DNA from 2 places in the Streptomyces sp. NPDC018964 genome. Region 2 is predicted to be linked to the other one. Evidence: predicted binding sites of a transcription regulator. Region 2 holds the regulator's gene; the other holds the start of a gene.
What was found. Region 2 encodes HspR, which represses chaperone genes until heat shock. Its sites were predicted from a motif close to TTGAGNNNNNNNNNCTCAA; they were not measured.
Positions count from the first base shown of each region.

Region 1 (15,038 bases), on a different contig from region 2:
GCGGACCGCCTCCGTGTCCGGGTGCTCCGGGCGCGGGCCGAGGCCGTGGACGTAGGCGACGGCGAGGGCGCGCTGCGGCGTGCTGTAGGGGGAGCGCTCCGGGTCGCGGGCGAACATCTGCACGAGTTCGCCCTTGCCCGCCGAGACGAGCACCAGGTCGTAGGCGCGGGAGAAGTAGTCGAGGTCGCCGACCGCCGCGCCGTGGATGACGAGCTGGCCGCCGCGCTGGGCGAAGGTCTCCATCCAGCCGGCCATCTTCACCCGCTGGTCCACCGACTGCGCGAACCCGTCGAGCCGGCCCAGCCAGTCGATCGCGCGCTGCGAGGGGCCCGGGTCGAAGGAGCCGGGTGCCGCGACCGAGACGCCGAGTCCTTCGATCTTCGGGGCCTGGGACTCCCAGAAGTTCAGCTGGAGATCGCGCTCGTGCTGCAGGGCGGTGTGGAACATGCACTGCGTCGACATCACCCGTCCGGTGCGGATCTCGTCCGCGGTCCGGTTGGACATCAGGGTGACCTCGTACCCGTGCGACTGGAGGCCGAGGGCCAGCTGGAGACCGGACTGGCCGGCTCCGACGACGAGTATCTTCCGCATACGGGGACGCTCCTAGGAGGGCTGCTCGGGGACTGCTCGGGGCGCCAGGGGCTGCTCGGGGGCTACGGGGCTACTCGGGGGTCTCGTCGAGTGCGTGGCCCACGAGGGACAGGAGGGTCTCGATGACCGAGATCCGGCGGCGCGCATCCATGATCATGACAGGTATGTGCGCGGGGATCGTCAACGCCTCCCGCACGTCCTCGGCGTCGAACCGCTCGCTGCCGTCGAAGTGGTTGACCGCGACGACGTACGGCAGTCCGCAGCTCTCGAAGTAGTCCAGCGCCGGCCAGCAGTCCTTCAGGCGGCGGGTGTCGGCCATGACGACGGCGCCGATCGCGCCGCGCACCAGGTCGTCCCACATGAACCAGAACCGCTGCTGGCCGGGGGTGCCGAAGACGTAGAGCACCAGGTCGTCGTCGAGCGTGATGCGGCCGAAGTCCATGGCCACGGTGGTGGTGAGCTTGTCCGGCGTGGCGGTGAGGTCGTCGTGCTCCGCGCTCGCCTCGGTCATCAGCGCCTCGGTCTGCAGGGGCGTGATCTCCGAGACCGTGGTGACCAGCGTGGTCTTGCCGACGCCGAAGCCTCCCGCCACCACTATCTTCGTGGCGACGGGTGCCCGGGTGCGGTCCGTCTGCCAGGGCAGCAGGGGCTCGTCGTCCTCGACGAGCGGGGAGACGCCGTGAGCGGCATCAGAGACGGCGGAGTCCACTCAGCACCCTTTCCAGCAACGCGCGGTCCGGGCGGCCCGTGCCGTGGCCGGTTCCCGTTCCGTAGACACGGATCTTTCCCTGGTCCGCGAGGTCGCTCAGGAGCACGCGGACCACGCCGAGCGGCATCCTCAGCAGCGCGGCGATCTCGGCCACCGTTCGTATGCGGCGGCACAGTTCGACGATGGCCCGCATCTCCGGCATCACGCGGGAGGTGAGGCTGCCTCCCCCACTGCTTAACGCGTGGGAGGTACCCCCAGTCAGTTCCCTGCGCTCCTCGGCGGCCTCGAGCGCGGCGGTGGCGCCGACGAACGTCTCGACGAGCAGGACGTGGCCGAAGCGGGTGCGGCCGCCGGTGAGCGAGTAGGGGCGGACCCGGGCGGGTTTGCGGTCGCCGCCGCGGACCGGGAGTTCCTTCCTGGGCTTGCTCATCGGCGACTCCCGGTGGACTCGCCCTCCAGGGACTGGCGCAGCTCGCTGCGGAGCTCCGGCGTCAGGACGTGGCCGGCGCGGCCGACGAACAGGGCCATGTGGTACGCCACCACGCTCATGTCGCAGTCCGCGGAGCCGTGCACGCCGAGCAGGGAGCCGTCGCTGATGGACATCACGAACAGGCTGCCCTCGTCCATCGCCACCATCGTGTGCCTGACCGGACCGTAGTCCATCAGTTTCGAGGCGCCGACGGTGAGGCTGCCTATGCCGGAGACGACGGTGGCCAGGTCGGCGGCGGAGCCGCGGGGGCCGGTGCGCTTCGCGCCCTGCGTCTCGCGGGCGGCGGTGTTGCGGGAGTCGTCGGAGGAGAGCAGGAGCAGGCCGTCGGAGGAGACCACCGCGACGGAGAGGATGCCGGGCACCTCCTCGACGAGATTGCTCAACAGCCAGTGCAGGTTGCGGGCCTCACTGCTCAGTCCGACAGTACCGGTCGCGGTCAACTGCTTGCCTCCTCGACTGTGCCCCCCGTGGTCTCTTCGGATGTGGCGGCCGGGTCGGACGGCGCCCGGTGGCCACCGGTCCGTTCGGCGAGTTCCGCCTCGACGTCCCGGCGCCCGGCGTCCGCCCCCTGGCGGAAACCGCCGAGCCGGCGGCGCAGGGCCTCGGCGTCCAGGGCCCCGGTACGCGGGCGCGGGGCCGCGGTGGGCGCGGTGACCCTCGGCGTGCGCTTGGGCAGCCCCTTGGCCGTGACCGGCTCCCCGTCCCCGTCCTCGTCCCCGTCGGCGACGCGCGCGTGCTCCTCGGCTTCGGCGTCCGTTCCGGTGTGCTCCCCGGATCCGGCGCCCGGCCGTCGCGGAAGCCCCGCCGGGTTCCCGGCATCGGCCACGGGACCACCCCCGGAAGCGGCGTCCGCCACGGACCGGCCCTCGGCCTTGGCATCCGCTCCGGCGTGCTCCCCGGCTTCGGTGTCCGTTCCGGGTGCGTTCCTGTGGGCCGTGGTCGGGCGGGCGGCGTCCTCCGTGTCCTCGTCGGACGGCCGGCGCGCGGCGTCGGACGGGGTCTCCTCGTCTCCGGCCGCGTGACCGGCGCCCGGACGGACGGCGTCGTCCGCGTCCGCGCCGAACGGCTGCGGAGCGGCGTCCGGGGCATCGGCCGAAGCATCGTTTCCGCCCGCGTGACCCGCCCCCGGGCGGACGTTCCCGCCCTCCGGCTGGGCCGGGATCAGCAGCTCCATCGTGACCTCGGCCGACGCGTCGGCGCCCTCCGCGTCCTCGTGCCCCGCACGGTCGGATACGGCCTCGTCCCCGCCGTCCGGCGCGGAGTCCTCCGCCGCCTCGGCGGAAGCCTCCGTCTCCGCCGGCCCGTCGGCATCCCCGGCAGGGGCGGCCTCCGCGGGGGCCGGTGCGGACTCGTCCGTGTCGTCCGCCGCCGGTTCGCCCGGTGCCTCCCCGTCGGGCGAACCCTGGTGGCGTACCGCCTTCTCCGCCAGGGCGACCAGCGGGTCGTCCGACTCCGTGCGGCCGTGCAGGACGTTGGAGTTGGCCTCGGCGTCGGCGCCCGGGAGGGAGTACGCGGGGGTGCCGCCGGCGACGGAGGCGGGGACCGCGCCGGGGGTGGCGGGCGCCAGCAGGGGGTCGGGGAGGACCACGACCGCGGCGATGCCGCCCTGCTTCCGCTCGCGCAGCTCGACCCGCACCCCGTGCCGGTGGGCGAGCCGGGCCACGACGTACAGGCCGAGGCCGAGCCCCTCCTCGGTCTCCGCGTCGTACGTGGCCTCCGGGTCGAAGTCGGACAGCCGGGAGTTGAGCCGTTCCAGCCGCTCCCCGGTCATGCCGATGCCCTCGTCCTGGACGGAGAGCATGACCTCGCCGTTCTCCAGCAGCCAGCCGGAGACCTCGACGGGCAGGTCGGGCGGGGAGAAGGAGGTGGCGTTCTCCAGGAGCTCGGCCAGCAGGTGGGACAGGTCGTCCGCGGCGAACCCGGCGATGTGCGCGTGCGGCGGCAGCGCGGCGATACGGACCCGCTCGTACCGCTCGATCTCGCTGACCGCGGCCCGTACGACGTCCACCAGCGGAACCGGACCCGCCGTGTGCTGGACGTGCTCGGTGCCGGCGAGGACCAGGAGGTTCTCGCTGTGCCGGCGCATCACCGTGGCGAAGTGGTCGAGCTTGAACAGGGTGGCCAGCCGGTCCGGGTCGTCCTCCCGCTCCTCCAGCCCCTCGATGACGCCGAGCTGGCGCTCGACCAGTCCGAGGGTGCGCAGCGCGAGGTTGACGAACGTACCGCCGATGCCGGCGCGCACCCGCTCCAGGCGGGCGGTGGACTCGGCGAGTTCGGCGCGCAGTTCCTCGCGGGCGTCGGCCATCTTCTGCCGCTGGCCCACGAGGTGCTTGCGGTCGGTCTCCAGCGTGGCGATCCGCTCGGCGAGGGCGGCGGCGCGCGCGTGCAGGGCGTTGACGGAGCGGACGACCTGGGCGAACTCGTCGTTGCGGCCGGTGAAGGCGACCGGCTCCTGGCCGGTGGGGTCCTCCGCCTCGGCGAGGCGGGCGGAGCCCCGGCGCAGCACCGACAGCGGGCGCGTCAGGGTACGGGCCATCGCCGTGGCGATGCCGATCGTGAGCAGCATCAGGGCGCCGAGGACGGCGATCCGGATCTCCAGCGCGGTGACGTCGTCGTCGCGCAGCTGGGCGAGGTCCTTGGTGCGCTTGTCGAAGAGGGCGGACTCCACCCCGCGCATCGTCTCGACCCGCGCGGTGAGCGCGGCCCGCAGCTTCTCGGCATTGGTGGCGAGGTCGTCGTCGGAGAACGTCGGCTCGTCGGCGAGGCGGGCGAGGTACTTCTCGGCGGACTCGACCTCGGGGCCGGTGACCGTGGAGTCGTAGGAGGCGCGGGCGTCCTCGGGCGCGGTCTCGCGGAAGTCGGCGAGGGCCGCGTCGGAGCGCAGCCGGGCCTGGAGCGCGGCGGCGGTCAGCTCGTCGCGCCGCTCGCCGTCGGCGTCCGAGGTGTCGCTGGTGGTGGACGGCAGGCCGGTGATCGGGTCGATCACGGTCCGGGTGGTGCTCGGCACGTTCAGCGCGGCGAGCAGCAGTCCGCGGGTGGCGGCGGCCTGCTGGACGGCGGAGTCCAGCTCGGCGAGCGCGTAGGCGCCCGCGCCGGCGCGGGGCGGGGTCTGCTCCGCGAGCTGTTCGGCGAGCCGGTGCAGTCGCGTGATGGCGGTGGAGTACTCCTGGTGCGCCTCGAGAGGGCTGCTCTTGCCGGTGAGCGCCGCGCGGCGCACGGCGGCGACGGCGTCGAGGCCGTCGTGCAGTTCCCGGGGGAGGTCCGTGTCGGCGCGCAGTTCCTCGACCTGCCGGTCGACGCGGGCGCTGTGCTCCTCGGAGGGCGCCTCGGACTTGGGGCGGCCGGCCGCGATGTAGGGGACGACCTCGTCGCGCTCGTCGGCGAGGGAGTGCGCCAGGGTGAGGGCGTCCTGGGTCTGCTCGGCGAGCGTCACCAGGTCCTGTGCGTCCTTGAGCTGCCCGGAGGCCGTGAGGACGGAGGGTGCCCCGGCCGCGGCGATCGCGGCGGCGACCACGGCCACGGCCACGATGAGCCGGTTGCGTACATGGGTGGGGCGACCCCTGCCGACGGTGGGCTTCCGCTCAGCGTCCCCCGTGGGGGCCGTCTGCTTGCCTGTGCGACGAGGCCGCGACTTCTGCACCGGTGCTCGCATTCCTGACTCGTGTACCCGTGGGTCCGGGTGACGCTCCGTCAACGGGTGCGGGCGTTCACCCCGAGCTCTCGACCGCGCTCGGACAGCGAGGCGCCCCCATCGCTCCCCGACCCTCCCAGTGACGGTGGACAGTGGATGCGCATCACCTGACCCGCCACTCGAAGGAGTGAACCCCGGAGGTGAGTTGAGGGGCAAGTTCCGCCGCCTCTCGCGGCGGTCCCGGGCGGCACGCCGGTTGGACGTCTGCGGCGGGCGGTGGCAATATTCGCCGCCACGCCTTCCCGGAGTACTGCATTCCCTCCCAAATCAGGCGCCTCACCTGCGCGGCTTCGGTGATCCCATGACCGGCGGAGGCCTTTCGCGGCCCTCGTGGAGGGCTCGTGCAGACTGGCTGGATGCGTACGGAGCTGGTGTCGGAGCCCGGTGATCCCGGCCGCCCCAACGAGGACTTCGCGAGCGTCGGACTTCCGGCCTCCGGACAGGGCGGTTCACTCGTGCTGCTGGACGGGGTGACACCGCCGGGGGACGGCGGCGGGTGTCTGCATTCCGTGCCCTGGTTCACCGCGCGGCTGGGCGGGGCGCTGACCGAACTGACCGTTTCCCTCCCGGATGTGCCGCTGGCCGAGCTGCTGTCCCGGGCCCTCGCGCGTACCGCCGCCGGCCACGCGGCAACCTGTGACCTTTCTCACCCCCGTACGCCGCAGGCGACGGTGGTGCTGGCCCGCTGGTCACCGGCCTCGGTGGACTACCTGGTGCTCTCCGACTCGGCCCTGCTCGTCGAGTCCCCCGACGGGGCGGTCACCCCGTTCCTGGACGACCGGCTGGACCGGCTGCCCCGCTCGGCCCTGGCCTCTCACACCCTGGTGGACACCACGCTGCGCAACAAGGAGGGGGGCTTCTTCACGGCGGCGGCGGATCCCTCGGTGGCCTCCCGCGCGGTCACCGGTTCGCTGCCGCGCGGCGAGGTGCGCGCCCTGGCCGCCCTGACGGACGGCGCGGCACGCTGGGTGGAGAGGTTCCACGAGGGCGACTGGGCGGACTGCCTCGCCCTGGTCCGCGAGGAGGGCGCCCGGTCCCTGGTGGAGCGCGTACGGACCCTGGAACGGGCGGAGGCGGACCGGGTGCCGCCGCTCCGCGGCAAGACGCACGACGACGCGACGGTGGTCTACGCCGAGCTGTCACCCCGTCAGCGGTACTCCGGTACTCCGTACGGGGTCAGCTCTCCATGCCCCGGTTGAGCTGGTTCAGCAGCCGGGCGAGTTCCGTGACCTCGGCGGGGTCCCAGTCGGCGAGCCGGCCGGCGTAGCGGGCGCGGCGGGCCGCGCGGACCCTGCGGACCCGTGCGTGGCCCTCCTCCGTGAGGGTGATCAGCCAGGCCCTGCCGTCGGCGGGGTCCGGCTCGCGGGCGACGAGACCGAGCTCCTCCAGCGCGCGCAGCTGGCGCGACATCGTGGCCTTGCCGACGCCGATGTAGGCGGCCAGCTCGGTGGCCCGCTGCCGGCCGCACTCATCCAGACGGACCAGCAGCCCGTACGCGGACGGCTCCAGGTCGGGGTGGACCGCGCGGGCCATCTCTCCCTGGCTGGCCCGGGCGCGCCGCAGCAGCACCGTCAACTCGCGTTCCAGTGCGAGGAATCCGGGCTGGTCCACACCCGGCGCGGGCTCCGGGGAGGCGGCGCGTTCCTCACCGCGGTGTCCTTGTTCGTGCACGTCTGTCCCTGCTTCGGTTTTCCGGTCCTGGACGTCTTCCGCCAAGTGGCGACGCCGCCGCGGCTCCACCAGTATTTCGCAGGCGTAGACCAACGGCGGCCGGGGGCGCCTCCCACGCCCTTCGGGCGGCGGGGGAGGTCACCCCGCCCCCGCCGTGGTCCACGTGCGCGCTTTCCCCACCAGGCGATTCATGGCATGCCCACTACATGGGACGTGGGTCACATTCCGGGTTCGCCCCACACCGACCTTTCGGAGATGCGTCATGCCTGTGCACAGATCCGGCCTCCCCCGCATACGCGCACTCGCGACCGCCGGCGCGGTCCTGCTCGCGCTGGTCTCCCTCCCCCGTACGGCCGCCGCGGCCGAATCCGCTCCCGGCGCCCCTCCGCGCGGCTCCGCCCGCATGGGCGCGGGCGTGCTCGCCCACGACGGCCGCGGCGGACTCCCCTCCGTCCGCGCCGCCCGGACGGAGGGCGTGGACGTCTCCAGTCACCAGGGCGACGTCGCCTGGACGACCCTGTGGAACAGCGGCGTCCGCTGGGCCTACACCAAGGCCACGGAGGGGACGTACTACACCAACCCGTACCACTCCCAGCAGTACGGCGGTTCCTACGACGTCGGCATGGTCCGCGGCTCCTACCACTTCGGCACGCCCGACACGGCGAGCGGCTCCGCCCAGGCCGACTACTTCGTCGACCGCGGCGGCGGCTGGTCCGCGGACGGCCGGACCCTGCCGGGCGTGCTCGACATCGAGTGGAACCCGTACGGCGACGCCTGCTACGGCAAGTCGCCGAGCGCGATGGTGAGCTGGATCCGCGACTTCCTGGACCAGTACCGGTACCGCACCGGCCGCAACGCCGTCCTCTACACGGCCACCAGCTGGTGGAGGCAGTGCACCGGCGACTACGCCGGCTTCGCCGCCACCACCCCGCTGTGGATCGCCCGGTACGCCTCCACCGTGGGCGAGCTGCCCGCCGGCTGGGACACGTACACGATGTGGCAGTACACCTCGACCGGGCCGACCGTCGGGGACCACAACCTCTTCAACGGCACCCCGGACGGGGTACGGGCCTTCGCGCTGGGCTGACCGGCCGGCCCCGGACGCGGACGCGGTGAGGGCCCGGGCCTCCCTCACGGGACCCGGGCCCTCCCTCATCCGGCCGTCTCCGTCACGCGGCGACCGGAACCTCGGGCGCCGCCCCGTTCGTCGCCGGCGACAGCGCCAGTTCCAGGACCTGGCGGACGTCGGTGACGGCGTGGACGTCGAGCTTGTCCAGCACCTCCGCCGGAACGTCGTCCAGGTCGGGCTCGTTGCGCTTGGGGATGATCACGGTGGTGATCCCCGCGCGGTGCGCGGCGAGCAGCTTCTGCTTCACCCCGCCGATCGGCAGCACCCGCCCGGTCAGCGAGACCTCACCGGTCATCGCCACGTCGGTGCGGACCAGCCGGCCGGAGAGCAGCGAGGCCAGGGCGGTGGTCATGGTGACGCCCGCGCTCGGGCCGTCCTTGGGCACCGCGCCCGCCGGGAAGTGGATGTGCACGCCCCGGTCCTTCAGGTCGCCCACCGGGAGCTCCAGCTCGGCGCCGTGGCTGCGCAGGAAGCTCAGCGCGATCTGCGCGGACTCCTTCATCACGTCACCCAGCTGGCCGGTCAGGGTCAGTCCCGCGGCGCCCGTCTCCGGGTCGGCCAGGGAGGCCTCCACGTAGAGGACGTCCCCGCCGGCGCCGGTCACCGCGAGGCCGGTGGCGACACCGGGGACGGCGGTGCGGCGCTCGGCCGGGTCCTGGGCGGACTCGGGCACGTGGTGCGGCCGGCCGATCAGGTCCCGCAGGTCGCCGTCGGTCACGGTGAAGGGCAGCTCCCGCTCGCCCAGTTCGTGCTGGGCGGCGATCTTGCGCAGCAGCCGCGCGACGGACCGTTCCAGGGTGCGCACGCCCGCCTCGCGCGTGTACTCGCCGGCCAGCTTGCGCAGCGCGCCCTCGTCGATCGTCACCTCGTCCCCGTCCAGTCCGGCGCGCTCCAGCTGGCGCGGGAGCAGGTGGTCGCGGGCGATGACGACCTTCTCGTCCTCGGTGTAGCCGTCGAGGCGGACCAGCTCCATGCGGTCGAGCAGGGCCTCCGGGATGGCCTCCAGGACGTTGGCCGTCGCGAGGAACACCACGTCGGACAGGTCGAGCTCGACCTCCAGGTAGTGGTCCCGGAAGGTGTGGTTCTGCGCCGGGTCGAGGACCTCGAGCAGCGCCGCGGCCGGGTCGCCGCGGAAGTCGGAGCCGACCTTGTCGATCTCGTCGAGGAGGACGACCGGGTTCATCGAGCCGGCCTCCTTGATCGCCCGCACGATCCGGCCGGGCAGCGCGCCGACGTACGTACGGCGGTGGCCGCGGATCTCGGCCTCGTCGCGGACGCCGCCGAGGGCGACGCGGACGAACTTGCGGCCCATCGCGTGGGCGACGGACTCGCCGAGGGAGGTCTTGCCGACGCCGGGCGGGCCGACCAGGGCGAGCACGGCACCGCCGCGCCGGCCGCCGACGACGCCGAGCCCCCGGTCGCTGCGCCGCTTGCGCACCGCCAGGTACTCGGTGATCCGCTCCTTCACGTCCTGCAGGCCCGCGTGCTCGGCGTCCAGTACGGCGCGGGCGCCCTGGATGTCGTAGGCGTCCTCGGTGCGCTCGTTCCACGGCATCTCCAGGACCGTGTCGAGCCAGGTGCGGATCCAGGAGCCCTCGGGCGACTGATCGGAGGCACGCTCCAGCTTGTCGACCTCCTTGAGCGCGGCCTCGCGGACCTTCTCGGGGAGATCGGCCGCCTCCACGCGGGCGCGGTAGTCGTCGGATTCCTCGCCCTCCTTCTCGCCGTTGAGCTCGCGCAGCTCCTTGCGGACCGCTTCGAGCTGGCGGCGCAGCAGGAACTCGCGCTGCTGCTTGTCGACGCCCTCCTGGACGTCCTTGGCGATGGTCTCGGCGACGTCCTGCTCGGCGAGGTGGTCGCGCAGCTGCTGGGTGGCGAGCTTGAGCCGGGCCACCGGGTCGGTGGTCTCCAGCAGGGCGACCTTCTGCTCGGTGGTCAGGAACGGCGAGTAGCCGGAGTTGTCGGCGAGCGCGGAGACGTCGTCGATGGCCTGGACCCGGTCGACGACCTGCCAGGCGCCGCGCTTGCGCAGCCAGGCGGTGGCGAGCGCCTTGTACTCCTTCACCAGCTCGGTCACGTGGCCCGGCAGCGGCTCGGGCACGGTCTCGTCGATGCGCGTGCCCTCCACCCACAGCGCCGCGCCCGGCCCGGTGGTCCCGGCGCCGATCCGCACGCGGCCCCGGCCGCGGATCAGGGCGCCCGGATCGCCGTCGGCCAGCCTGCCGACCTGCTCGATCGTGCCCAGTACGCCGGTACCGGCGTAGGTCCCGTCGACGCGTGGCACCAGGAGCACCCGGGGCTTGCCCGGTTCGTCGCGGGCGGCGGCCTGGGCGGCCTCCACCGCGGCGCGCACCTCGGAGTCACTCAGGTCCAGCGGAACCACCATCCCGGGCAGGACGACCTCGTCGTCGAGCGGCAGCACGGGCAGGGCGAGTGGTGTGGACTCAGCAGCCATGATCTCCCCTTCGGCAGTCAAGTTGAGCTATGCCGACTCAATGCTCGTGAGCCGCCGAATGTTCCCGAAGCCGCGTTCGCTCTGAGCGATCACTTCCCGGGGGTGCGGAAGGGCATGACCGCCGCGTGGAGGGAGCTGCCAGGATGAACGCATGTCCACCCCGTACGACATTCCCGAACCCCCCGAAGTCCTGGACCGCCGCGAGGGTCCGTACGGCGAGGTCGTGCTGCGCCGGCACGGCGGCCTGCTGCAGATCATCGCCAACGGCTGCTTCCTGATGGACACCTCCGACGGCCGTTCGGAGCGGCGCCTCGTCGACGCCGCCCTCGCGGCCCTCGACCCGCGCGCGGCGGCCCCGCACGTCCTGATCGGCGGTCTCGGGGTCGGCTTCTCGCTCGCACACGCCGCCGGACAGCCCCGCTGGGGACGGATCGCCGTGGTGGAACGCGAACCGGCGATCATCGAATGGCACCGCGCGAGGCCGCTGTCCGGGCTCTCCGCCGAGGCCCTCGCCGACCCGCGCACGGAGATCGTCGAGACGGACCTCGTCCGTTACCTCGATGAGACATCGGACACGTTCGACGCGCTCTGCCTCGACATCGACAACGGACCCGACTGGACCGTCACCGAGGGCAACGACGGCCTCTACTCGCCGTCCGGACTGGCTTCCTGCGCAAGGGTGTTGAGGCCGCTCGGGGTGCTCGCCGTGTGGTCGGCCAAGCCCTCCCCGGAGTTCGAGGAAACCTTGCGGAATGCCGGGTTCCAACAGGTGCGTACCGAAGAGATCCCCGTTGCCCGGGGCGTTCCGGACGTCGTGCACATCGGCGTCCGCCCTGGATAGCAAAGGCGCGGTGACTCCCCGTACGCTGCTGCCCTGACGCGGATCACCCAAGCGTCAATCGCAGTGATGCGCAGACGACGGATCACCCCACGGATTCCGGAAAAAGCACACCTCAGGGGCGGGCGATGGAGCAGACACAGACCTCCCACAACGGCACGGCCACGACCACCCCCGGCGCCCAGCGCAGGGTCCTGGTGGTGGAGGACGACGCGACGATCGTGGACGCCATCGCGACGCGCCTGCGCGCCGAGGGATTCCTGGTGCAAACGGCGGGCGACGGTCCGTCCGCGGTCGACACGGCGGAGGCCTGGCAGCCCGACCTGCTGATCCTCGACATCATGCTGCCCGGCTTCGACGGCCTGGAGGTCTGCCGGCGCGTGCAGGCCCAGCGGCCGGTGCCGGTGCTGATGCTCACCGCGCGCGACGACGAGACGGACATGCTGGTCGGACTGGGCGTCGGCGCCGACGACTACATGACCAAGCCCTTCTCCATGCGGGAGCTGGCGGCCCGCGTGCACGTGCTGCTGCGCCGCATGGAGCGGGCGGCCCTCGCGGCGACGACCCCGCGCAGCGGCATCCTGCGCCTGGGCGAGCTGGAGATCGACCACGCGCAGCGCAGGGTGCGGGTGCGCAGCGAGGACGTCCACCTGACCCCCACCGAGTTCGACCTCCTGGTGTGCCTGGCGAACACCCCCCGCGCGGTGCTCTCCCGTGAGCAGCTGCTGGCCGAGGTGTGGGACTGGGCGGACGCCTCCGGCACCCGCACGGTCGACAGCCACATCAAGGCGCTGCGCCGGAAGATCGGCGCCGAGCGCATCCGCACCGTGCACGGCGTGGGGTACGCCCTGGAGACGCCGACGCCATGAGCGACGGACCGGCCGGACGCGGAGGCCCCGGGGCGCGGCAGCCCTGGGGCGGTGTACGCCCGTTCTCGATCCAGACCAAGCTGGGTGCGCTGGTCGTCGTCTCGGTCCTGATCACCACGGGCCTTTCGGTGATCGCCGTGCACACCAAGACGGAGCTGCGCTTCATCACGATCTTCTCGATGATCGCGACGCTGCTCCTCACGCAGTTCGTGGCGCACTCGCTCACCGCTCCGCTGGACGACATGAACGCCGTGGCCCGCTCCATCTCGCACGGCGACTACACCCGCCGGGTGCGCGAGAACCGCCGGGACGAGCTCGGCGACCTGGCCCAGACGATCAACGTCATGGCCGACGAGCTGGAGGCCCAGGACCTCCGGCGCAAGGAACTGGTCGCCAACGTCTCGCACGAACTGCGCACGCCCATCGCGGGCCTGCGCGCGGTGCTGGAGAACATCGTCGACGGTGTCACGCAGGCCGATCCCGAGACGATGCGCACGGCCCTGAAGCAGACCGAGCGCCTCGGACGCCTCGTGGAGACGCTCCTCGACCTGTCCCGCCTGGACAACGGCGTGGTCCCGCTGAAGAAGCGGCGGTTCGAGGTGTGGCCGTACCTGTCCGGCGTGCTGAAGGAGGCCAACATGGTCGCCTCCGCCCGCGCGGGCATGGCCTCCGGGTCGGGCGGCCACACCCGTACGGACGTCCATCTGCACCTCGACGTGTCGCCGCCGGAGCTCGTCGCGCACGCCGATCCCGAACGCATCCACCAGGTCGTCGCCAACCTGATCGACAACGCGGTCAAGCACAGCCCGCCGCACGGCCGGGTGACGGTCCGGGCGCGGCGCGGGGACCGGCCGGAGTCGCTGGAGCTGGAGGTGCTGGACGAGGGGCCCGGCATTCCGCGGGCCGAGTGGCACCGCGTCTTCGAGCGGTTCAACCGGGGCAACGTCAACCGGCCGCACGGTCCGGGCAGCGACGGAGGCACCGGTCTCGGCCTGGCGATCGCCCGCTGGGCCGTCGATCTGCACGGCGGCCGGATCCGCGTGGCCGAATCCGAGCGGGGCTGCCGGATGCTCATCACCCTTCCGGGAGCATCCTCCACACCAAGTTGACGTAAAGTTCGAAGCGGAGCCGCACGATCCGTCCGTGTTCGCGCTGACGGACACGTGTGATCAGGCAGAGGCCCGCGCGAACTGCGCGCCGGGGCCCGCCGGGGCGATCCCTGGCATGGGCCGAAGAATCGAAACCAGGGTTGTTTCCCGCCATTTCCAGCGCCGAAACACCCGCCGTGATGTGACTTACGCGACGATGAACGGGCCCGGCCTGACCTTCTCGCTCTCGGGGGCGTAGCCTTTATTTCCGCTGTCCATCATCTTGCGAAGCGGAAGAGGGCGGTTGACGCCGTGTCGCCACAGTCCCCCAGTAACTCGAGCATCTCGACCGACACCGACCAAGCGGGCAAGAACCCCGCTGCGGCCTTCGGTGCCAACGAATGGCTCGTCGACGAGATCTACCAGCAGTACCTCCAGGACCCGAACTCGGTGGACCGAGCCTGGTGGGACTTCTTCGCCGACTACAAGCCGGGCGCGCCTGCGACCTCGGCTCCGGCGGGTACCGCGGCCGCGGGGGCCGCGGGAACCACCACCACCCCGGTCCAGCCGGCCGCTCCGGCCCGGCCCGCCGCGCCCGCTCCCGCGGCCGCGCAGCCCGCCGCCGCACAGCCGGCCGCCGCACAGCCCGCCGCCCCGGCGCAGGCTCCGGCTCCCGCCCCTGCGAAGGCCGCCGCGCCCGCCGCCAAGCCGGCCGCCGCGAAGCCGAAGGCGGAGCCCGCCGGCGAGGCGAAGACCGGCCCCGAGCAGGTGACCCTGCGCGGCCCGTCCGCCGCCGTGGCGAAGAACATGGACGCCTCCCTGGAGCTGCCCACGGCCACGTCCGTGCGCGCGGTCCCGGTGAAGCTGCTGTTCGACAACCGCATCGTCATCAACAACCACCTCAAGCGGGCCCGGGGCGGGAAGATCTCCTTCACGCACCTCATCGGCTACGCGATGGTGCAGGCCATCAAGGCCATGCCGGCGATGAACCACTCGTTCGCCAAGGTGGACGGCAAGCCGACCCTGGTGAAGCCGGAGCACGTCAACCTCGGTCTGGCCATCGACCTGGTGAAGCCCAACGGCGACCGCCAGCTCGTCGTCGCGGCCATCAAGAAGGCCGAGACGCTGAACTTCTTCGAGTTCTGGCAGGCCTACGAGGACATCGTCCGTCGCGCCCGCGACAACAAGCTGACGATGGACGACTTCACCGGCGTCACGGTCTCCCTGACCAACCCCGGCGGCCTCGGCACCGTCCACTCCGTGCCGCGCCTGATGCCCGGCCAGTCGGTGATCATGGGCGTCGGCTCCATGGACTACCCGGCGGAGTTCCAGGGCACCTCCCAGGACACCCTGAACAAGCTCGGCATCTCCAAGGTCATGACGCTCACGTCGACCTACGACCACCGGGTGATCCAGGGCGCCGCCTCCGGCGAGTTCCTGCGCGCGGTCGCCAACCTCCTGCTCGGCGAGAACGGCTTCTACGACGAGATCTTCGAGGCGCTGCGCA
Region 1 covers NZ_JBIRYZ010000006.1:174,052-189,089, forward strand. The annotation lists gene ACH5AO_RS12505 (styrene monooxygenase/indole monooxygenase family protein) at 1-591, opposite strand, end outside; gene ACH5AO_RS12510 (GTP-binding protein) at 662-1,300, opposite strand; gene ACH5AO_RS12515 (DUF742 domain-containing protein) at 1,281-1,730, opposite strand; gene ACH5AO_RS12520 (roadblock/LC7 domain-containing protein) at 1,727-2,230, opposite strand; gene ACH5AO_RS12525 (nitrate- and nitrite sensing domain-containing protein) at 2,227-5,442, opposite strand; gene ACH5AO_RS12530 (protein phosphatase 2C domain-containing protein) at 5,838-6,680, shown strand; gene ACH5AO_RS12535 (MarR family winged helix-turn-helix transcriptional regulator) at 6,658-7,152, opposite strand; gene ACH5AO_RS12540 (lysozyme) at 7,415-8,239, shown strand; gene lon (endopeptidase La) at 8,322-10,736, opposite strand; gene ACH5AO_RS12550 (spermidine synthase) at 10,888-11,577, shown strand; gene ACH5AO_RS12555 (response regulator transcription factor) at 11,703-12,443, shown strand; gene ACH5AO_RS12560 (ATP-binding protein) at 12,440-13,552, shown strand; gene ACH5AO_RS12565 (multifunctional oxoglutarate decarboxylase/oxoglutarate dehydrogenase thiamine pyrophosphate-binding subunit/dihydrolipoyllysine-residue succinyltransferase subunit) at 13,844-15,038, shown strand, end outside.
Region 1: a site for HspR is predicted at 10,759-10,777, ahead of lon (endopeptidase La). Genes of this name have one in related genera too.

Region 2 (15,038 bases):
ACTTCTCGTCGCCGCCCATGATCGCGAACTTGACGCCCGCGATGTGGAGGAGTTCCGCGAAGGCCTTGGTGGTCTTCTTGGCGCGGTCCTCCAGGGCGCCGGCGCAGCCGACCCAGTACAGGTACTCGACCTCGGAGAGGTCCTCGATGTCCTTGCCGACGACCGGGACCTCGAAGTCGACCTCCTTGGTCCACTCCAGGCGCTGCTTCTTCGCCAGGCCCCAGGGGTTGCCCTTCTTCTCCAGGTTCTTGAGCATCGTGCCCGCCTCGGACGGGAACGCGGACTCGATCATGACCTGGTAGCGGCGCATGTCGACGATGTGGTCGACGTGCTCGATGTCGACGGGGCACTGCTCGACGCAGGCGCCGCAGGTGGTGCAGGACCACAGGACGTCGGGGTCGATGACGCCGCCCGTGGCGAAGCCGCTGTCGGATACAGGCTCGGCGGTGCCGATCAGCGGGCGCTCGGCCTCCGCCAGGGCCGCCGCGGGCACGCCCGCGAGCTGCTCCTCGGACGCCTTCTCCTCGCCCTCCATGGTCTTGCCGCCGCCGGCCAGCAGGTAGGGGGCCTTGGCGTGCGCGTGGTCGCGCAGGGACATGATCAGGAGCTTGGGGGAGAGGGGCTTGCCGGTGTTCCAGGCGGGGCACTGCGACTGGCAGCGGCCGCACTCGGTGCAGGTGGAGAAGTCCAGCAGGCCCTTCCAGGAGAACTGCTCGACCTGGGAGACGCCGAAGACGTCGTCGTCACCGGGGTCGGTGAAGTCGATCGGCTTGCCGCCGGACGTCATCGGCTGGAGGGCGCCCAGGGCGGTCCCGCCGGTGGCCTCGCGCTTGAACCAGATGTTCGGGAAGGCGAGGAAGCGGTGCCAGGCCACGCCCATGTTGGTGTTGAGCGAGACCACGATCATCCAGATGAACGAGGTCCCGATCTTGATCATGGCGACCAGGTAGACCAGGTTCTGCAGCGCGGCGACCGACAGGCCGTCGAAGGCGAGGACCAGCGGGTACGAGGCGAAGTACGACGCCTCGTAGCCGTCCACGTGGTGCAGCGCGCCCTCCAGGCCGCGCAGTACGTAGATGGCCAGGCCGATGGTGAGGATGACGTACTCGACGAAGTACGCCTGGCCCGCCTTGGAGCCCGCGAAGCGGGACTTGCGGCCGGGGCGGGAGGGCAGGCTCAGCAGGCGGATGACGATGAGCACGGCGATGCCCAGGACCGTCATCACGCCGATGAACTCGGTGTACATCTCGAACGGCAGGAAGCCGCCGATGACCGGCAGCACCCAGTCGGCCTGGAAGAGCTGGCCGAACGCCTGGGCGAGGGTCGGCGGCAGGGTCAGGAAGCCGACGGCGACGAACCAGTGGGCGATGCCGACGACGCCCCACCGGTTCATGCGGGTGTGGCCGAGGAACTCCCGCACCAGGGTCACACTGCGCTGGTAGGGGTTGTCGGTGCGGGCGCCGGCCGGTACCGGCTGGCCCAGTTTGAAGTACCGGACGAACTGGCCGATCGCGCGTGCGAGCAGCGCGACGCCGACCACGGTCAGGACCAGCGACACGATGATCGCGGCGAGTTGCATGGGGGCTCCTCGGGCCTGCGAGGGGTCTGGAGAGGGATCTTCGGGAGGTCGGTGGGGGCTCCACTACGGCTTCCCCGAAATTACTAAGCGGTAACTTATGTGGTTCGTTCGAGATTACCCCCATCTCCGGTCGCACTGTAGCCGGGTGCGGGGTGATCTGAATCGCTCAGGGTCGCCTGTGGCGGCACCCTCGCGGGCGTCCTGGATGGCGCCCGGGATCCGGTCGTGTTATTCGCGCTAAATCGGTCCATACGCACCTAACTTATATCCGTGCTCTACGGGATCGCCGCCGCCACCATCGCCCTGCTGCTCTCCGCCGTGTTCGCGGAACTGCTGCGGGTCCCCGCCCTGCGCCTGGGGATCCTGGACCGCAGGCGCCGTCTGCCGGTGCCGCTGTCCGGGGGAACGGCCGTCGTGCTCGCGACCGGGCTGGTGGCGGGGATCGGCGACCGGGCGGGGATCGCCCCGCTCGGCACCGGGATCGGGCGGCTGCTGGCCGCCGGGGCCTGGATCGGCGTCCTCGGCCTGGCCGTCGACGTGTGGCGGCTGCGGTGGTGGATCCCGCTCACCGGTACGACCGTGGCGGCGGCGCTCGTCGTGCCGTACGCGGAGACCGGGACGGTGCAGGGGGTGCTCGCCGTGGGGTGGATCGTGGCGGTCACCACCGCGTTCCGGGGGCTCGACCACGCGGACGGGCTGGCCGGCACCGTGGGGGCGGTGACCGCGTTCGGGGTGGCGGTCTGCGCGGCGGTCGAGCTGATGGAGGGGATCGCGGTGCTGCTGGGCGTGCTGGCCGCCGGGCTCGCCGGGTTCCTGCTGCACAACTGGCACCCCGCGCGGGCCGGCCTCGGGGCGGGGGGCTCGCTGTTCACGGGGTTCGTGGTGGCCTCGGCGGCGGTGTTCGTGCGGGCCGGGCAGGGAATTGGGACCGGCGTGGGGGTGTTGTTCGCCCTGACGTCCGTGGCGTGCGCCGACGCCGTCCTGGTGGTCCTCGCGCGGCGGATGTCGCGGTGGCCGCTGACCCGCGGCCGGCCGGACCACCTCGGGCACCGGCTGCGGCGGCTCGGACTCGCGCCCCGCGCGGTGACCGTCCTGCTCGGCTCGGGAGCGCTGGGCGGGGTGCTCGTGGGGGTGGCCGTCCACACCGGGCGGGTGTCCGGGGGCGCGGTGCTGTGGGTGGTGGCGGTGGCCGCGCTGGTCGTCCTCGCGCTCGTGCGCCTTCCCGTCACCCCTGTTTTCCACCCGCGTCAACGAACCGCCGAGGCATCGCCGCAGGTCATGGAGCGGTTGCGTGTAAGGAACGGATAAGAGTTGAGTCTGTTCGACTCAGCTCTGTTGACCCGGCGCCGGGTGTCATGCATGCTTGAGTCCGTTCCACTCAAGTCAGCTGGAGGAATCGAAATGGCACGTGCGGTCGGCATCGACCTGGGCACGACTAACTCCGTCGTCAGCGTTCTGGAGGGCGGCGAGCCCACCGTCATCACCAACGCCGAGGGCGCCAGGACCACGCCGTCCGTCGTCGCCTTCGCCAAGAACGGTGAGGTGCTGGTCGGCGAGGTGGCCAAGCGCCAGGCGGTCACCAACGTCGACAGGACCATCCGGTCGGTCAAGCGCCACATGGGCACCGACTGGAAGATCGAGCTCGACGGGAAGCCCTTCAACCCGCAGCAGATCAGCGCCTTCGTGCTGCAGAAGCTGAAGCGCGACGCCGAGGCGTACCTGGGCGAGAAGGTCACGGACGCGGTCATCACCGTCCCGGCGTACTTCAACGACGCCGAGCGCCAGGCGACCAAGGAGGCCGGCGAGATCGCCGGTCTGAACGTGCTGCGCATCGTCAACGAGCCGACGGCCGCCGCCCTGGCGTACGGCCTCGACAAGGACGACCAGACCATCCTCGTCTTCGACCTCGGTGGCGGTACCTTCGACGTCTCCCTGCTGGAGATCGGTGACGGTGTCGTCGAGGTGAAGGCCACCAACGGTGACAACAACCTCGGTGGTGACGACTGGGACCAGCGCGTCGTCGACTACCTGGTCAAGCAGTTCCAGTCGGGCCACGGCGTGGACCTCGGCAAGGACAAGATGGCGCTGCAGCGCCTGCGCGAGGCCGCCGAGAAGGCGAAGATCGAGCTGTCCTCGTCCACCGAGACCTCGATCAACCTCCCCTACATCACCGCGTCCGCCGAGGGCCCCCTGCACCTCGACGAGAAGCTGACCCGCGCCCAGTTCCAGCAGCTGACCGCGGACCTGCTCGAGCGCTGCAAGACGCCGTTCCACAACGTCATCAAGGACGCCGGCATCCAGCTGTCCGAGATCGACCACGTCGTCCTCGTCGGCGGCTCCACCCGCATGCCCGCCGTCGCCGAGCTCGTCAAGGAGATGACCGGCGGCAAGGAGGCCAACAAGGGCGTCAACCCGGACGAGGTCGTCTCGATCGGTGCCGCGCTCCAGGCCGGTGTCCTCAAGGGCGAGGTCAAGGACGTCCTGCTGCTCGACGTCACCCCGCTGTCCCTCGGCATCGAGACCAAGGGCGGCATCATGACCAAGCTGATCGAGCGCAACACCACGATCCCGACGAAGCGCTCCGAGATCTTCACCACGGCCGAGGACAACCAGCCGTCGGTGCAGATCCAGGTCTACCAGGGCGAGCGCGAGATCGCCGCGTACAACAAGAAGCTCGGCATGTTCGAGCTGACCGGTCTGCCCCCGGCGCCGCGCGGCGTCCCGCAGATCGAGGTCTCCTTCGACATCGACGCCAACGGCATCATGCACGTGACCGCGAAGGACCTGGGCACGGGCAAGGAGCAGAAGATGACCGTCACCGGCGGCTCCTCGCTGCCGAAGGACGAGGTCGACCGGATGCGCCAGGAGGCCGAGAAGTACGCGGAGGAGGACCACGCCCGCCGCGAGGCCGCCGAGTCCCGCAACCAGGGCGAGCAGCTCGTCTACCAGACCGAGAAGTTCCTCGCCGACAACGCGGACAAGGTTCCCGGTGACGTCAAGACCGAGGTCGAGACGGCCGTCGCCGAGCTGAAGGAGAAGCTCAAGGGCGACGACTCCGCCGAGATCCGCACCGCCACGGAGAAGGTCGCCGCCGTCTCCCAGAAGCTGGGCCAGGCCATGTACGCCGACGCCCAGGCCGGGCAGGCCGCCGGCGCCTCCGCCGGTGCCGGTGGGGCCAAGGCCGACGACGACGTCGTCGACGCCGAGATCGTCGACGAGGACCGCAAGGACGGTGCGGCGTGACCGAGGAGACCCCGGGCTTCGACGAGCAGTCGCAGCAGCCCGACGTCCCCTCCGACGAAGCCGAGCCGAAGGCCGCCGCCCAGCCCTCCGCGGAGGAGGCGGCGGCCCCGGCCGGGGACACGGGCCAGGAAGCGGCCCTGGTGGCCCAGCTGGACCAGGCGCGCACGGCGCTCAACGAGCGCACGGCCGACCTCCAGCGCCTCCAGGCCGAGTTCCAGAACTACCGGCGCCGGGTCGAGCGCGACCGGATCGCCGTGAAGGAGATCGCCGTGGCGAACCTCCTGAGCGAGCTGCTCCCCGTGCTCGACGACGTCGGCCGCGCGCGGGAACACGGCGAGCTGGTCGGCGGCTTCAAGTCCGTCGCGGAGTCGCTGGAGACCGTCATCGCCAAGATGGGCCTCCAGCAGTTCGGCAAGGAGGGCGAGCCCTTCGACCCGACGATCCACGAGGCGCTGATGCACAGCTACGCGCCGGACGTCACCGAGACGACGTGCGTGGCGATCCTGCAGCCGGGGTATCGCATCGGCGAGCGCACCATCCGCCCCGCGCGGGTGGCCGTCGCCGAGCCGCAGCCCGGCGCGCAGACGGTCAAGGCGGCCGAGGAGAGCGCCGAGGCGCAGGACGGACCGTCGGAGGACAAGGAGAGCGGTGGCCCGGACGAGGGCTGACGTAAGAACTGACGCAGGGAAGGAGGGACGTCGGGGATGAGCACCAAGGACTTCATCGAGAAGGACTTCTACAAGGTCCTCGGCGTCCCCAAGGACGCCACCGAGGCCGAGATCAAGAAGGCGTACCGGAAGCTCGCCCGCGAGTTCCACCCGGACGCCAACAAGGGCAATGCCAAGGCGGAGGAGCGGTTCAAGGAGATCTCCGAGGCGAACGACGTCCTCGGCGACCCCAAGAAGCGCAAGGAGTACGACGAGGCGCGCGCGCTCTTCGGCAACGGCGGCTTCCGTCCGGGGCCGGGCGCGGGCGGCGGCTCCTTCAACTTCGACCTGGGCGACCTCTTCGGGGGTCAGGCCGGCGGGCAGCAGGCGGGCGGCTTCGGCGGCGGCCTCGGTGACGTCTTCGGGGGCCTGTTCAACCGCGGCGGCGCGGGTGCCGGTACGCGCACCCAGCCGCGGCGCGGCCAGGACATCGAGTCCGAGGTGACGCTCAGCTTCACCGAGGCGATCGAGGGCGCGACCGTCCCGCTGCGGATGTCGTCGCAGGCGCCCTGCAAGGCCTGTTCGGGCACCGGCGACAAGAACGGCACGCCGCGCGTGTGCCCGACCTGCGTCGGCACCGGCCAGGTGGCGCGCGGCTCCGGCGGCGGCTTCTCGCTCACCGACCCCTGCCCCGACTGCAAGGGCCGCGGCCTGATCGCGGAGGAGGCCTGCGAGGTCTGCAAGGGCAGCGGCCGGGCCAAGTCCTCGCGGACCATGCAGGTGCGCATCCCCGCGGGCGTCAGCGACGGCCAGCGGATCCGGCTGCGCGGCAAGGGCGCGCCGGGCGAGCGCGGCGGCCCCGCCGGCGATCTGTACGTCGTCGTGCACGTCGGCACCCACCCGGTGTTCGGCCGCAAGGACGACAACCTGACCGTCACGGTGCCGGTGACGTACCCCGAGGCCGTCCTCGGCGGCGAGGTGCGGGTCCCGACGCTGGGCGGTCCGCCGGTCACGCTGAAGCTGCCGCCGGGCACGCCCAACGGGCTCACCATGCGGGCCCGGGGCAAGGGCGCGGTCCGCAAGGACGGCACCCGCGGTGATCTGCTGGTCACCGTGGAGGTGAGTGTTCCCAAGGACGTGTCGGGGAAGGCTCGTGACGCGCTGGAGGCGTATCGCGAGGCGACCGCGGACGACGATCCGCGGGCGGAGCTGTTCCAGGCCGCGAAGGGAGCTTGATCTGCATGGACGGCCGTCGACGCAATCCGTATGAACTGACCCAGGACACCCCGGTCTACGTCATCTCGGTGGCGGCCCAGCTCTCCGGTCTGCACCCGCAGACGCTGCGGCAGTACGACCGGCTGGGTCTCGTGTCGCCGGACCGCACGGCCGGCCGGGGCCGCCGTTACTCGGCCCGTGACATCGAACTGCTCCGCCAGGTGCAGCAGTTGTCGCAGGACGAGGGCATCAACCTGGCCGGAATCAAGCGCATCATCGAACTGGAGAACCAGGTCGCCGCCCTCCAGGCCCGCGTGGCCGAACTGGAGGGCGCCCTCGACGGGGCGGCCGCGGCGATGCGTCAGCGCGAGGCCGCGGTGCACGCCTCGTACCGCCGTGACCTGGTGCCCTACCAGGAGGTGCAGCAGACCAGCGCACTGGTGGTGTGGCGGCCCAAGCGGCAGCAGCAGGACTGAGGCGCGGATGTGAGGCGCCGCGGGAGGCCCGGAGATCGTCTCGATCTCCGGGCCTCCCCGCTTATGCACGCACACGTGTGTGATTATCGTGTAGCTGCGTGTCCAGATGATCCCCGCCGGACGTCCGCGGGTCTCTCACGAGTTCGGCACACCGTGCCGTGTCCATCTCGTTAAGCGGACGACCTTGACGCCGGTGGGGGCTGAAGCGTTGGCTTTTCAGTCACATGGGCCGCAAAGCTGTGCCCACGTCCAAAACGCACCTGAAGTGAGCCCTCGCATGCGTCGTATCGCCATATCCGTGGCCGCCACCTCCATGTCCGTCATGCTCGCCGGATGCGGCGTGCTCAACGCGACGGGAAGCAGCGACGACGCGAGCCCGGGCAAGGGCGACGACATCACCGTCGGGCTGCTGCTCCCGGAGAAGGCCAACACCCGGTACGAGCAGTTCGACTACCCCATTTTCAAGACGAAGGTGGAGTCGCTCACCGACAAGAAGGGCACCGTCGAGTACGCCAACGCCGAGGCGGACGCCGACAAGCAGGCGAGCCAGATGCAGGAGATGATCGACGACCGGGTCGACGTCATCGTGCTGGACGCGGTCGACGCGCACGCCATCGCGGGCAGCGTGCAGAAGGCCAAGGACGCGGGCATCCCCGTCATCGCCTACGACCGTCTCGCCGAGGGCCCGATCGACGCGTACATCTCCTTCGACAACGAGCTGGTCGGCGAGGTGCAGGCCCGTTCCCTGCTGGAGTCGCTCGGGGAACCCGGCATCACCGACAAGATCGTGATGATGAACGGCGCGTCGACCGACCCCAACGCCAAGCAGTTCAAGGCGGGCGCGCTCTCCGAGCTCAAGGGCAAGGTGACGATCGCCAAGTCCTACGACACCAAGGACTGGAAGCCGGAGAACGCCCAGGCCAACATGGCCGAGGCGATCAACGCGATCGGCGCGGGCGACATCAAGGCGGTCTACTCCGCCAACGACGGCATGGCGGGCGGCATCGTCAAGGCGCTGAAGGCCGCCGGCGTGACCGATCTGCCCCCGATCACCGGCCAGGACGCCGACCTCGCGGCGGTGCAGCGGATCCTCGTCGGCGAGCAGTACATGAGCGTGTACAAGTCCTACCCGGACGAGGCCGAGAACGCCGCGGAGATGGCCGTGGCGAAGGTCCAGGGCAAGGACATCCAGTTCGACGCGCTGACCCGCGAGCGGGTGGACAGCCCCACGACCAAGGACATCCCGGCGCAGCTCGTGCCCGTGGTCGCGCTGACCAAGGACAACATCGAGGACACCGTGGTCGCCGACTCGATCTACGACGTCTCGGACATCTGCACCGCTGAGTTCGCCGCGGCCTGCGAGGCGGTCAAGCTGAAGTAGCCGGTCCCCGGCAGCCTCCGTCGATATTCGGCCACCCGCCGGTCCCCTGACCGGCGGCGGGCCCTGCCCGTGTTGCACAGCCGGTTGTGGCCGCGCATAGTTGCGCTGCGGAAAGTGGCGGAACCGGGGGTGGGATGGGCGATGGCCGGGCGCGGGACGGACGGGCATCCACACGGTGCTGACCGACTGTGCGAGGCCGGGGATCGCGTGTATTCCCGGGCCGTACGGCGCGGACGGCTGCCGCGCCGGGACGCGGAGCCGGTGCCCTGCCTGCTGGAACTGGCCCTGCTGCACCCCGATCCCGACGACATGGACTGGCTCGTCCCCACCGCCCCGCAGGAGGTCATGACCCGGCTGCTGCGCGGGATGTACGACGAGGTGAGCGCGAGTCAGCGCCGGGTCGGGTCGGCCGTCGAGGCCTTCGAGCGGTACGCCGGCCTGGGCCGCCGGCTGCCCGCCTCGCCGTCGGCGGCGGAGGGCCCGGCGATCCGGGTGCTGGACGGGCTGGCCCGCATCCAGGCCGCGATGGACGAGGCGACCCAGGCGTGCGCCACCGAGGTGCTCACCGTCCAGCCCGGCGGCATCCGCCGCGAGGCGGAGCTGTCGGAGGGCCTGCACAGGGCGATGGCGCTGCGCGGCCGGGGCGTGCGCATGCGGGACCTGTACACGCACGTCGCCCGGCACGGGCACGGGCTGCTCAGCTATCTGGAGCTGATGGGCGACGCGGTGGAGGCGCGCACCCTGGACGAGGTGATCGAGCGACTGATCCTCTTCGACCGCACGGTCGCCTTCATCCCCGCCAACGCCGAGCGCACCATGGCGCTGGAGCTGCGCCACCCGGCGCTGGTGGAGTACCTGGGCACGGTCTTCGACCGGCTGTGGCGGCTCGCCATCCCGCTGACCGCCCCGCTGCCCGACACCGGCATCGAGGGCATCTCGCACCGCGAGCAGTCCATCGCGGCGCTGCTGGCGGAGGGCCACCAGGACGCGGTGATCGCGGAGCGGCTCGGCATCAGCGTGCGGACGTGCCGGGCGCACATCGCCCGCCTGTCGGAGACGCTGGGGGCGGCGAGCCGTACGCAGCTGGGGGTGCGGATCGCCCAGGCGGGCCTGGACGGGGCGCGGGGGCCGGCGGTCATTCGGCCCGGTCGAGGATCCCGGACCGTCCGATGAGGTAGCCCAGCTCCGCCCGGCTCCGACTGCCCAGCGTCGCGGCGAGTTTGGCGATGTGGACGCGTGCGGTGCGGATGTTCATGCCGAGGCGGTCCGCTATGACGGAGTCGGTGTGGCCCTCCACCAGGAAGCGGGCGACGGCCCGTTGGCGGGCGGTGAAGCCGTTGAGGGCCGCCGGTTCGACCGGCCGGGGGTGCATGGGGGTGGCCAGCCGCCAGAAGCTGTCGAACACACTGACCAGGTATTTGATGATGGGCGGGTGGCGGATCTCCAGCGCGACGCTCCGCTGTCCGTCCGGGTCGCCGGGAATGTAGGCGACGGTCTGGTCGATGACGATCAGACGGCCCGCGACCTCGTCCAGGGTGCGTGCCTCGGCGTCGCCGTTCAACCGCTCGTACCGGGCGACGACCAGGGGGATGTGGCGCTGCGTGTGCGGGTAGAGGACGCGGATCCGGCCGCCGCGGTCGAGGAACTCCTGGTCGCGGACGAGGGCGGCGGCCTGGGCCGCCCGCGCTGTCTCGGAGGTGTGGTAGTTGCTGGGGGGCTGCATGGCGAGGAGTTCCCCCGTGCCCTGCGCCAGTGCCTCGAGGATGGCGCCGTTGATCCGGTCCGAGCCGCTGATGACACGGAGCGACGAGGCGTGCGGCTCCACGGCCGGTTCGCCCGTCCGCAGGAGCGGCTGGAAGACCTCGGCCAGCCGTGCCTCGCGCCGCCGCTCCGCCGCGACGCGTTCGCCGGAGGACCGCAGCAGCCGGTGCAGGGCGACCGTCGGCGCGACGGGGACCAGCCGTCCCGGATCGTCGAGGGAGGGCTGGAGCAGCCCGGAGTCGAGCACGCAGGGGGTCTCCTCGGCCTCCTCGGCGGGCACGGAGCCCTCACGCAGTGCCCGGGCGTACAGCTCGGTACCCGCGTCGCACAGGTCCTCGGCTTCGTGGTGGTGCGCGGTCGCGGTCACGCGGGGTCCTTACCTCCTCGGCTTCACGGTTCCTGCTTGAGGATCCCCGACTGCGCGATCAGATAGCCGAGCTGGGCGCGGCTGCCGCTTCCGAGGGCGGAGGCGAGCTTGGCTATGTGGGCGCGGCAGGTGCGTACGTTCATGCCCAGACGCCGGGCGATGGCCTCGTCGACGTGGCCCTCGACGAGCAGTTTGGCGATGGAGTGCTGGATGTCGGTGAGGCCGTCGGGGGCCGGTTCGTACGGGGCGCCCGCGTTCAGGGAGACCGCGCGGGTCCACATGAACTCGAAGACCTTGATCAGGTAGCGGACGAGCCCCGGGTGGCGCAGCTCGAGGGCGACCTGCCGGTCGTCGCGGGTGGGGATGAAGGCGACGGTCTCGTCGCAGATGATGAGCCGCTCCACCAGTTCGTCGATGGTGCGGTACTCCACCTTGGCGGTGTCGAACCGGGCCACGTACGCCAGCGTCTCGGGACTGTGCCGGGCGGTGTGCTGGTAGAGGGTCCGGATGCGCACCCCCCGCTCGGTCATCTGCCGGTCGCGCTCCAGCGCCTGGGTGAGGGTGTGCTCCAGGCGGCGGCCGCCCGGCTGGACGGAGAGCATCTCGGAGCGGCACTGGGAGGTGGCCAGGTCGAGGGCGGCGTTGATCCGGTCGAACCCCTCCAGCACCGTCATCGAGTGGGTGCTCATCGTGGTCTGGGCGCTGAGGGTCATGAACGGCTCGAAGGCGTCGGCGAGCTCGATCGACGCCCGCCGGCGCTCGGTGATCTCCCGTTCCAGGGGGTTGAGCCGCTGGGCGAGCGCCACCGCCGGGGCGACCGGGCGCAGCCAGGTGGGGTCGTCCGGGTCGGGGTGCAGCAGGGCGAGTTCCATCAGGCAGGGGGAGGACTCCGCGTCCGCGCGGGGGACGCGGCCCGCCCGCAGCGCGTCGGCGTAGAGGCGGCTGCCGGCCTCACACAGTTCGGTCACCGTATGGGGATGTACCTCATTGGTCCGATTCGTAGTCAAATCTCCACCCCCCAGGGTCCTGAACATGCAGGAACATGATGCACCGATTGTGTGGCCATGACGTGCCCGAATGAGCCATCGTCGTACTTGACGGGGGAAGGGTGAATTTCGAGTGAGGACGAAGCCGACTATGCGCAAGAGAACGCTTCGCTCGGTACTTGTCGCCGCCTTCTCTGCCGTCATGGCCTTCGGAGTGCTGAGTGGCCTGGCCGGCACGAAGGGCGACGTCCGGGCTGACAGCAGCTGGGGGCCGGTGGTGGTGTCCAAGGCCACGCCCCCGGACAGCAGCTGGGGCTCCCCGGTGCCCCTGCTCGCAGACGACAGCAGTTGGGGCTGAGTGATGACCACACCACCCGACGACCGTTCCTTCCGCAGGGAGATGGCGACCGCCTACCGCTCCGGATGGCACTTCATCGACCTGGTCACCGCCATCCCCCACAGCGGTGACTCGTTGATGGTGACCGTGTTCGGTGAGCCGGTCGTCGTCACGCGGGACGAGGACGGAGACGTACGGGCGTACCGGTGCCTGCGGCGGCCCAGAGGGGCGCCGAAGCCCGTACGGTGTGCCATCCGGTACGGAATGATCTTTGTGAACCTGGACCAGCGGGACCACCGGCGGGTGGAGTCCGACTCCCCCGCCCCCCGGACCATCTCTGCCACCCCCCGCAGTGCCTGACGCGATTCCCCCGTCGTAAAAGATCGCGCAGGTGCTTCCCCCCGCAGCGGCGTCACCGTGACCTGAACACGGTGACGCCGCTGCAGTTTTCCGGGACATGTCGGGTATCGGCCCGGCCGTGCGATGGCCGGAAGGCATCGCTCGGCGTACGAACCGTACGGGCGGCCTCACCGGCGGCCCGGCGCGCGTGTGAGCGCGATCCCGACGGCCACCCGTGACGGCTTCGGCCACGGCGTCCGCCCGTGGTGTTCTGTGTGCCGCCGCTGCGTCTCGGCGGCCCGTTCCCGGTCCGCCCGTCCTTCCGGTGTCGCCTGCCGTCGGCCGTGGTGTTCCGTGTACCGCTGCTCCGCCTCCGTGCCCCGTTCCCGGTCCGCCCGCCCCTCCGGCGCCGCCCGCCGCCGGTCGTCGGTCCGGCGGACCGTGGCGGTCGCGTCCTCCGCCCCCGCCGCCCGTACGCGGCGCGCCTTCGCGCTCGGCCCGCTGGTGGTCACCTGAGCGATCCGCGTCCCGGGGGCGTACGTCACCCCGACGGGTACCAGGTGCGGGGCGTCGTCCGGGTGGAGGGCGGTCGGTGCGCACGGGTCTTCTCGCGTCGGAAACCGAGGTGCGAGGCGTCCGGATCGCCCGGATCCACCGCGTACGGGGTGGTCGTGGACCGGAACTCGGCCGCCGTGACCCTCCCGGACTCACCTTGAGTGGAATAGACTCAAGTTTGTGTACGTTGACCGAGTCAGCCGTGCAGGCGGCTGAAGGGTCACCGCAAGGAGGAGAACGGATACGTGGACGCCGAGCTGACCAACAGGAGCCGGGAAGCGCTGCAGGCCGCCGGCAACCGGGCCGTGACCGAGGGACACCCCGACCTCACCCCCGCCCACCTGCTGCTCTCCCTGCTCGCCGGGCAGGAGAACGAGAACATCACGGACCTGCTCGCCGCGGTCGACGCCGACCAGGCCGCCGTACGCTCCGGAGCCGAGCGCATCCTCGCCGGACTGCCGAGCGTCACCGGGTCCACCGTCGCACCGCCCCAGCCCAACCGTGAACTGCTCGCCGTCATCGCGGACGCCCAGTCCCGCGCCCGCGACCTCGGCGACGAGTACCTCTCCACCGAACACCTCGTCATCGGCATCGCCGCCAAGGGCGGAGCCGCCGGCGAGGTCCTCGCCCGGCAGGGCGCCACCGCCAAGAAGCTCCAGGACGCCTTCCAGAAGGCCCGCGGAGCCCGCCGGGTGACCACCGCCGACCCCGAGGGCCAGTACAAGGCCCTGGAGAAGTTCGGCACCGACCTCACCGCCTCCGCCCGCGAGGGCAGGCTCGACCCCGTCATCGGACGCGACCAGGAGATCCGGCGCGTCGTCCAGGTGCTGTCCCGCCGCACCAAGAACAACCCCGTCCTCATCGGCGAGCCCGGCGTCGGCAAGACCGCCGTCGTCGAGGGCCTCGCCCAGCGCATCGTCAAGGGCGACGTCCCCGAGTCGCTGAAGAACAAGCGGCTCGTCGCCCTCGACCTCGGCGCCATGGTCGCCGGCGCCAAGTACCGGGGCGAGTTCGAGGAACGCCTGAAGACCGTCCTGGCCGAGATCAAGGACTCCGACGGCCAGGTCATCACCTTCATCGACGAACTCCACACCGTCGTCGGCGCGGGCGCCGGAGGCGACTCCGCCATGGACGCCGGCAACATGCTCAAGCCGATGCTCGCCCGCGGCGAACTCCGCATGGTCGGCGCCACCACCCTCGACGAGTACCGCGAACGCATCGAGAAGGACCCGGCCCTCGAACGCCGCTTCCAGCAGGTGCTGGTCGCCGAGCCGACCGTCGAGGACTCCATCGCCATCCTCCGCGGCCTCAAGGGCCGCTACGAGGCCCACCACAAGGTCCAGATCGCCGACAGCGCCCTCGTCGCCGCCGCCACCCTCTCCGACCGCTACATCACCTCCCGCTTCCTCCCCGACAAGGCCATCGACCTCGTCGACGAGGCCGCCTCCCGCCTCCGCATGGAGATCGACTCCTCGCCCGTCGAGATCGACGAACTCCAGCGCGCCGTCGACCGGTTGAGGATGGAGGAGATGGCGATCGGCAAGGAGACCGACGCCGCCTCCCGGGAACGCCTGGACAAGCTGCGCCGCGACCTCGCCGACAAGGAGGAGGAACTGCGCGGCCTCAACGCCCGCTGGGAGAAGGAGAAGCAGTCCCTCAACCGGGTCGGCGAACTGAAGGAGAAGCTCGACGACCTGCGCGGCCAGGCCGAACGCGCCCAGCGCGACGGTGACTTCGACACCGCCTCCAAACTCCTCTACGGCGAGATCCCCGCCGTGGAACGCGACCTGGAGGCCGCCTCCGAGGCCGAGGAGGAGGCGGCCAGGGACACCATGGTCAAGGAGGAGGTCGGCGCCGACGACATCGCCGACGTCGTCGCCTCCTGGACCGGCATCCCGGCCGGCCGCCTCATGGAGGGCGAGACCCAGAAGCTGCTCCGCATGGAGGACGAGCTCGGCAAGCGCCTCATCGGCCAGACCGAGGCCGTGCGGGCGGTGAGCGACGCCGTACGGCGCTCCCGCGCCGGCATCGCCGACCCCGACCGCCCCACCGGCTCCTTCCTCTTCCTCGGCCCGACGGGCGTCGGCAAGACCGAGCTGGCGAAGGCCCTCGCCGACTTCCTCTTCGACGACGAGCGGGCCATGGTCCGCAT
Region 2 covers NZ_JBIRYZ010000010.1:168,219-183,256, forward strand. The annotation lists gene ACH5AO_RS19130 ((Fe-S)-binding protein) at 1-1,579, opposite strand, end outside; gene ACH5AO_RS19135 (MraY family glycosyltransferase) at 1,850-2,887, shown strand; gene dnaK (molecular chaperone DnaK) at 2,981-4,822, shown strand; gene grpE (nucleotide exchange factor GrpE) at 4,819-5,490, shown strand; gene dnaJ (molecular chaperone DnaJ) at 5,527-6,705, shown strand; gene ACH5AO_RS19155 (heat shock protein transcriptional repressor HspR) at 6,711-7,160, shown strand; gene ACH5AO_RS19160 (sugar ABC transporter substrate-binding protein) at 7,438-8,541, shown strand; gene ACH5AO_RS19165 (LuxR C-terminal-related transcriptional regulator) at 8,683-9,714, shown strand; gene ACH5AO_RS19170 (LuxR C-terminal-related transcriptional regulator) at 9,677-10,669, opposite strand; gene ACH5AO_RS19175 (helix-turn-helix transcriptional regulator) at 10,693-11,703, opposite strand; gene ACH5AO_RS19180 (hypothetical protein) at 11,858-12,013, shown strand; gene ACH5AO_RS19185 (hypothetical protein) at 12,017-12,352, shown strand; gene ACH5AO_RS19190 (hypothetical protein) at 12,707-12,847, shown strand; gene clpB (ATP-dependent chaperone ClpB) at 13,132-15,038, shown strand, end outside.